DNA from 2 places in the Flavobacterium endoglycinae genome. Region 2 is predicted to be linked to the other one. Evidence: riboswitches for the same ligand, from Rfam matches in the RefSeq annotation. Region 2 holds a riboswitch; the other holds the start of a gene.
The links. Region 2 has a riboswitch for S-adenosylmethionine ahead of J0383_RS21360 (TlpA disulfide reductase family protein). Riboswitches for the same ligand answer to the same signal wherever they lie in the genome.
Positions count from the first base shown of each region.

Region 1 (3,921 bases), 2.5 Mb from region 2:
AATCGCAAGATAGAGTTCCAAAGGAACGAAAAGATATCGGTTTGATGATAAAGTTCCGAAGGAACGAGTGATTTTGTAGCGTCGGGTTTTAACCCTATGTAGCGAAAAGCATTAAAAGAAATAATAAGATAAGTTCCGAAGGAACGACCGATTTTGCATCATCAGGTTTAAACCCGATATTTACATAAAATTGTTCCGTTAGGAACTACATATTGGTAACATGGAACAAAACGAATTATATCCAATATTTCTAAAGCTTCATAATTTAAATGTATTGATTGTAGGTGGAGGAAATGTAGGTCTGGAAAAGCTTTCATTCTTGCTCAAGTCAAGTCCGAATGCAAATGTTGAGGTAGTAGCAAAAGAATTTCATTTAGAAATAAAAGTTCTTGCTGAGAAACATCCTTCGATTACATTGACCAAATCGAAGTTCAAAAAGAAAATGCTCAAAAAGCGCCACATGGTAATCGCTTGTACAGATAATCTTGAAGTCAATAAAAGAGTGTACGATTTAGCCAGAAAACGTTATTTGATTTGCAATATAGCCGATACGCCAGATTTATGTGATTATTATCTGGGCGGCATCGTAACGAAAGGAAATGTAAAAATTGCCATTTCGACTAACGGAAAATCGCCAACAACAGCCAAAAGGCTTCGAGAGTTTTTTGAAGAAGTAATTCCAGAAGATATCAATCAAATGGTTGAAAATCTGAATGAATACCGAAAAACGCTTAAGGGTAATTTTGAAGATAAAGTAAGGAAGATGAATGAAATAACAGCTTCTTTGAAAAATAAAGAATAACAAAAAAGTTCCGAAGGAACGGCTGATTTTGTAGCGTCGGGTTTTAACCCGATGTAAAAGAATGAATGAGATTACCTCTTCATTAAAAAATAAAGAGTAAAAAAAGTTTCGGAAAGAAATTAATGATAAAAATCATTGAAAGTACAAGGATTTATTCGTTTCTTTGCGTTATTAAGAATGATTATAAACAACAACATAATGATTAAAACAGATATACTTATAATTGGAGCAGGCCCAACAGGTTTATTTGCCGTTTTCGAGGCAGGATTATTAAAATTGAAATGTCACATCCTAGATGCTTTGCCACAACCAGGAGGACAGCTTTCAGAATTATATCCTAAGAAACCAATTTATGATATTCCTGGATTCCCAGAAGTTTTAGCCGGAGATCTTGTAGATGGACTAATGGAGCAAATCAAACAATTTGAGCCGGGTTTTACTTTAGGAGAACGTGCAGAAACAATCGATAAACAAGAAGACGGAAGTTTCATAGTAACTTCAAACAAAGGAACTAAATTCCATGCACCAGTTATTGCAATTGCTGGAGGTTTAGGAAGTTTCGAGCCTCGTAAACCACTTATCGAAGATATCGAGTTTTATGAAGATAAAGGAGTAAAATACTTCATCAAAAATCCTGAGAAATTCAGAGATAAAAGAGTTGTTATTGCAGGAGGAGGAGATTCAGCATTAGACTGGTCTATTTTCTTGGCAAACGTAGCTTCAGAAGTAACTTTAATTCACCGTAGAAACGAATTTAGAGGCGCTTTAGATTCTGTAGAAAAAGTACAAGAATTAAAATCAGCTGGAAAAATCAAATTAATCACTCCGGCAGAAGTTATCGGAATCAACGGTGCTGAGCACGTAGAATCTTTAGACATCGAAGAAAACGGCGCACACCGTAAAATCGAATGCGACTATTTCATCCCGCTTTTCGGATTAACACCAAAATTAGGTCCAATTGGAGACTGGGGATTAGAAATCGAGAAAAATGCTATTAAAGTAAACAATGCATTAGATTATCAGACCAATATTCCTGGAATCTTCGCCATTGGAGACGTAAATACATACCCTGGAAAATTAAAATTAATCCTTTGTGGTTTCCATGAAGCAACTTTAATGTGTCAGGCGGCTTACCAAATCATCAATCCAGGTAAAAAATACGTATTGAAATATACAACAGTATCTGGAGTAGACGGTTTCGACGGAACTCGTAAAGAAGCTCCTAAGGCAGTTGTTAAAGCAATTGTTTAATCTGAGGTGCTGAGGTTCTGAGGAACTAAGGTGCTAAGGTTTTATATATAGAAAGCTCAAACTTTTATAGTTTGAGCTTTTTTATTTTATCGATTAATGGAAAAACATAGCCAGTGGTTTCAACCACTGGAACGCAACGGATAGACAATATATTATCACGATCCGCATGAATTATAACAATGTGTACCCAAGGTTGAAACCTTTGGCTATATTTGAAAAACTGAAGTCAAATTTTAAAACTTAGAACCTTAGTATCTTAGAATCTCAGAACCTTAAAAAAACATTTGCAAATCGTATTGCCATTTCATACCTTTGCGCTGTTCTTAAAATTATTGTTCGTTATCACGAAAGGCGGAGGGATAGACCCGATGAAACCTTAGCAACCCTTTACTATAAAGAAGGTGCTAAATTCTACTTTGTATCGTAAACACACGGTATTTAAGATAGATAACACAAATACATTCTCGTATTTCCCAAAACTTTTCTAGACAACATACAAATAATTTACTGAAAGCAATTTCAATAAGGAGCGAATCATTGGCGCATTTTTGCAGTCAATAGTTCCCGCTTTCGCCTATATCTCTCCGTTTCACTACGAGGATAACGGCTCAATAGGGCTAATGAACCAGCAATTGTGCACTTTTGGAATTAATTAGAATTAAAAAACTTAGCATCTTAGAACCTTAGTGTCTTAGAATCTAAAAGAAAAAAATATGTCGATTACAATTCAAGAAGCAATAAAGAAAAATATCCTAATCCTTGATGGAGCGATGGGAACTATGTTACAACGCTACAACTTCTCAGAAGAAGATTTTCGTGGCGAACGTTTCAAAGATTTCCCTCATCCGTTAAAAGGAAACAACGATTTATTATCCCTAACACAGCCACAGGCCATTCGTGATGTTCACGCTGCGTATTACGAAGCAGGAGCAGATATCGTAGAAACCAATACATTTTCGGGAACTACAATTGGTATGGCCGATTATCATATGGAAGATTTAGTTTACGAACTCAACTACGAATCGGCTAAACTAGCAAGAGAAGTTGCGGATGAATTCACAGCAAAAAATCCAGAGAAACCGCGTTTCGTAGCAGGTTCTATCGGGCCAACAAACCGTACGGCAAGTATGTCACCAGATGTAAATGATCCAGGTTACAGAGCCGTAACTTTTGACGATTTGCGAATTGCATACAAAGAGCAAGTAGAAGCTTTAATGGACGGAGGATGCGATTTACTTTTAGTAGAAACGATTTTCGACACATTAAACGCAAAAGCAGCACTTTTTGCCATTGAAGAAGTAAAAGAAGAACGCAACATCGATATTCCAATTATGGTTTCAGGAACGATTACCGATGCATCAGGAAGAACACTTTCTGGACAAACGGTTGAAGCATTTTTGATTTCAGTTTCACATATTCCGTTATTAAGTGTTGGTTTCAATTGCGCTTTAGGAGCCGATTTGTTGAAACCGTATTTAAAAACATTGGCGCACAACACAAGCTTTAATGTTTCAGCGCATCCAAATGCTGGATTACCAAACGCTTTCGGACAATACGATGAAACACCAGAACAAACTCAGGCATTCATCAAAGAATATTTAGAAGATAATTTAATCAATATCATTGGGGGTTGTTGCGGAACAACTCCAGATCATATTCGATTAATTGCTGAAGTGGCTAAGGATTATAAGCCGAGAGTGGCGCCGATTTTATCGTAAAAAATGACAAAAGATCAATCTGAAAGAGTAGCAGGAATTGTAATTTTCATTGTAATACTAATTTTCATCATTTTTTCAATTAAAAATGCTAATAAGTATGATGACTATAAAAAGACATTCGAAGGAGAAACGATTGGATTTGTAACTAGA
Region 1 is NZ_CP071448.1:1,927,358-1,931,278, reverse strand. Features, by position in the region: gene cobA (uroporphyrinogen-III C-methyltransferase) at 1-13, shown strand, start outside; gene J0383_RS08370 (precorrin-2 dehydrogenase/sirohydrochlorin ferrochelatase family protein) at 221-802, shown strand; gene J0383_RS08365 (NAD(P)/FAD-dependent oxidoreductase) at 1,001-2,053, shown strand; SAM riboswitch class I at 2,390-2,507, shown strand; gene J0383_RS08360 (homocysteine S-methyltransferase family protein) at 2,767-3,771, shown strand; gene J0383_RS08355 (hypothetical protein) at 3,775-3,921, shown strand, end outside.
Region 1: linked by a shared signal. The riboswitch ahead of J0383_RS08360 (homocysteine S-methyltransferase family protein) and the one ahead of J0383_RS21360 (TlpA disulfide reductase family protein) in region 2 are both predicted to bind S-adenosylmethionine.

Region 2 (3,921 bases):
GACCAATTTTATTAAGCATTATATCTTCGATCGGGGCGTATAACCTTCCGCTGGCAACCCAGTCTGCATACACTAGATTTTGTTCTCCGTAAACCGATTCGAAAGTATGGTTAATTCCTACGGTGTTTTCTCTAAACTTAGAAAAGTAACACTCAGGTTCTGTTGGTTTTGTTGTTGGCTCAATAGCATTCATATCCTTATCATTTTTAATTAACTAAATTGTATTGTCGTTATTTCTTTTGGATTGGTTTTAGATTTTATTCTCCAAAAGACTTTTTAATGTAGATTGTAATTCTTCTCCATGCAGGTTTTTGGCAACGATTACTCCTTTAGGATCAATTAAATAATTGCCAGGAATTGCTCGCACACCATATAATTTAGCAACAGTGCTATTCCAGAAAAGCAAATCAGAAACGTGTGTCCATGTTAAATTATCGTCTTGAATTCCTTTAACCCAATTTTCTTTCTTTTTATCCAATGAAATTGCCACAATATTGAATCCTTTATCATGAAATTCTTTGTAGGCTGCCACAATATTCGGATTCTCTTTTCGGCATGGCCCGCACCAAGAAGCCCAAAAATCGACCAAAGTATATCCTTTTAAATTGTCATAAAGGCGAACTGGTTTTCCATCAGGATCATTGGCAGTAAAATCAGGGGCTTTTTTACCAACAGCTAATCCGTCTAAAACGGTAACCAGTTCTTTTAGTTCTTTCACATAAGTAATGTTTTGAAGGCTTTTGTCTAATAGAGCAATATTTTGTGTAATCTGCTCTGGAGATAATCGATACGACCAGTTTCTATACAGCACATAAGCCGAAACAATAGATTTTGGATTTTCTGTTATGAATTTGCTGATTTCAACATCTTTGGTCTTTTTATAGGTTTCGAACAAATCCTGAGAAGCCGAACCTTCAACCACAGAAGCAGTATAATACTTCTTCGGACTTAATTTTACTGTGATTGGGTCTTTCTCAAGGAAAATATACAATGGCGAACTTTCTGTATTGACGCTTAATCCATACAATTCTGGCGTTTTTACTTTTGTTTTAAAACTAAAATTTCCGTCTTTTACTTTTACCGAATCAATCGTGGTAAACATTTTATTGTGAAATTTTTGCAGGTAAACATATTGTACTAAAGTGTCGGCAACTGTTCCTTTTAATTGTAAATTGTTTTCTTGAGCCTGAGTTTGAAAAACTCCAAGAAATAAAGCAAAACCTAATAGTATTTTTTTCATTTTATTTTTAGTTTTAGATTAGACAAAAGGATTTCGGGCTAATGTCAAAAAGCCATCAGCGTATGATATTAAAAAAGAAAATCTAAGTAAAAATTAGTGCTTTCGCATTCGGAAAACCGCCAGACTATTTTCTTCGAAAATTAAATTTAAAAGTTCGTATCCTGCGTACAAAGTCGATTCTGTTTTCATTTTAATACATTTTTAATATCGATGATCTTAAACAGATTTTCTGAAAAAATCTTTCTTATCTGTCCGCATGCAGCGGAAGGATTTAGCACCTTATTCGGCAACAGGTTGCTAAGACTTCACTGGGCCTATTCCCTCAGTCTTTCTGGATAAGTATCATTATATAATTTTTCTGTGATACAAATATATATTAATTCTACCGAATTAGTCAAGTTTAAAATAAGTTTTTTTTGTTTTTATTGAAAAGAGATTGATTAAAAGAATCCAAACACCTATAATTAAAGCAATTATACAAAAATATAAATTTGAGAATTTCATCATTTTATAATGTAAATTCATGTATCAACCTCAATATAATGAGCCAATTTGATTTTGTATGATAGTAAAAAAAACTCATTTCATAACCGAAATGAGTTTGTCTTGTTAAAATTTACAATTCTAGTTTATGATTTTAATCCATCAAAATAGGCTGTTGTTTCTTCAATCAAAGCATTCATCAAGGCAGCTGCTTTAGTATGTTTTAAAATTGGCGAAATCTGACCGCCCCAAAATAAAATCATGTCCCATTTCTGCTGTTCGATTGCCGCTTTTCGTAACGGTGCAATAAAAGTAGTTTGAAGCGGGAAAGGTAAATATCCAAATTCTTTACCTGTCATTTCTTTGGCGACACGGCTGGTTAAACCACGCCCGAGTCTTCCTGTATAAGCTCGTGATAAAGTAGTATATTTAGCTGCATCAGAAAACAACATCTCCTTGTGAATAGGCAAAGCGTTTGATTCATCAGTTGCTAAAAAAGCCGTTCCAATCTGCGCTGCACTTGCGCCTAGTGTTAAAGCTGCTGCAATTCCTTTTCCGTCTGCGATACCGCCGGCTGCAATAATTGGCGTTTTTATTTTTTCGCGCATTAACTGCAGTAATACAAAAGTTCCTGTTACAGATGATTCTGCATCAGTTAAAAAAGAAGGACGATGTCCGCCAGCTTCAAAACCAGACGCTATAATCATATCCACTCCGGCATTGTCTAAAAATATGGCTTCGTCTAAGGTAGTTGCTGCTCCTACTGTTACAATTCCAGATCTACGGCATTGTTCTAAAACATCAGCTGAAGGCACGCCAAACATAAAACTGAAAACTTTTGGACGAATGTCTAAAATTACCTGTAATTGGTTTTCAAATCGGGATTGAAAAGGGGCTGGTTTTTCTGGCAGCGGAATTCCAGCTTCATCATAATAAGGTTTGAATAAAGCCGCCGTTTTATCGAACTCTTCATCTGTTAAACCCGACTGTGGAATATCGTGATCTGAAACCCAAAGGTTGATATTATACGGTTTATTGGTTGCCTTTTTTATTTGTTTATCAATTTCAAAAATTTCCTGCGGTGTATTGGTGTAGGCTCCGTAACCGCCCAATCCGCCAGCGTTAGAAACCGCTGCTGTCAGCTCAACTGTTGATAGATTGCCGCCAAAAGGTCCCTGAAGAATTGGATAATCGATTCCTAATAGTTCCGATGCTTTTGTATTGTACCACATGAGTGAAGATTTTTAGTTATTGCTTACGTCTGTGAGCATTTTATTTACGATAAGCCATTGTCCGTTTATCTTATGGAAAGATAAAAAATCCCGATAATTAAAGTCGTACATTTTAACATTTAATTCCGCTACAGCGATAGAATTGACTACTCGTATATCAATAATTTCACCTTTAAAAGGTTTACCTGAATCTTTAGGACTTTGTCGGTTTTTAACACCATCTAAATACAAATCAACTGTTTTAAAGTAAGGCTGATTTTTGACATCTCCAAAAAGGAAAGTTCCGGGCTGCAAAATGCTTCCCAAGAGCATTTCATCACCTTCATAAATTCCTTTAAAATAATAATTTTCTATTGCGTTGGTAATTGCTTTTACCGCTTCCTGATTTTCCATTGTACTTGTATTTTGAGCTTTTATGCCCTGAAAACTCCAGAGCATAAAAGCTGTTATTAATAGTTTTCAACTTAGTTTAAATTGTGTCCGGCAGCTTTTCCTCCATCGACATTGATAATTGTTCCAGTAATAAAATTACTAGTGGCAACGGTATAGACCATTTCGGCAACATCATCAATCTCCCCTACTCGGTTTAGTAAATGAAGTCCTGCACTGGAATCGGCATTGTCACCATGCATTGGCGTGCGAATTACACCCGGCGCAACAGTATTTACACGGATATTTTGTTTTCCAAATTCGGCCGCTAACTGAATGGTTAAAGCATGGATAGCGCCTTTACTCGCAATGGGAGCAGTAGCCGGCCATCCGCCTAAACCGTGATTCACAAGTGGTGTTACAATATTGATTACCACACCGTCTTTTTGTTGTAACATTTGCGGTATAACGGACTGAGTTGTAAAATAAGTTCCTTTTAGATTTGTTTTTAAAAACTTATCCAGATAGGCTTCATCAACTTCCAGAAAAGGTTTGCTTTCGAAAATTCCGGCATTATTGATTAATACATCGATAGAA
Region 2 is NZ_CP071448.1:4,934,508-4,938,428, reverse strand. Features, by position in the region: gene J0383_RS21365 (aminotransferase class V-fold PLP-dependent enzyme) at 1-193, opposite strand, end outside; gene J0383_RS21360 (TlpA disulfide reductase family protein) at 251-1,240, opposite strand; SAM riboswitch class I at 1,482-1,582, opposite strand; gene J0383_RS21355 (NAD(P)H-dependent flavin oxidoreductase) at 1,870-2,955, opposite strand; gene J0383_RS21350 (nuclear transport factor 2 family protein) at 2,968-3,348, opposite strand; gene J0383_RS21345 (SDR family NAD(P)-dependent oxidoreductase) at 3,420-3,921, opposite strand, start outside.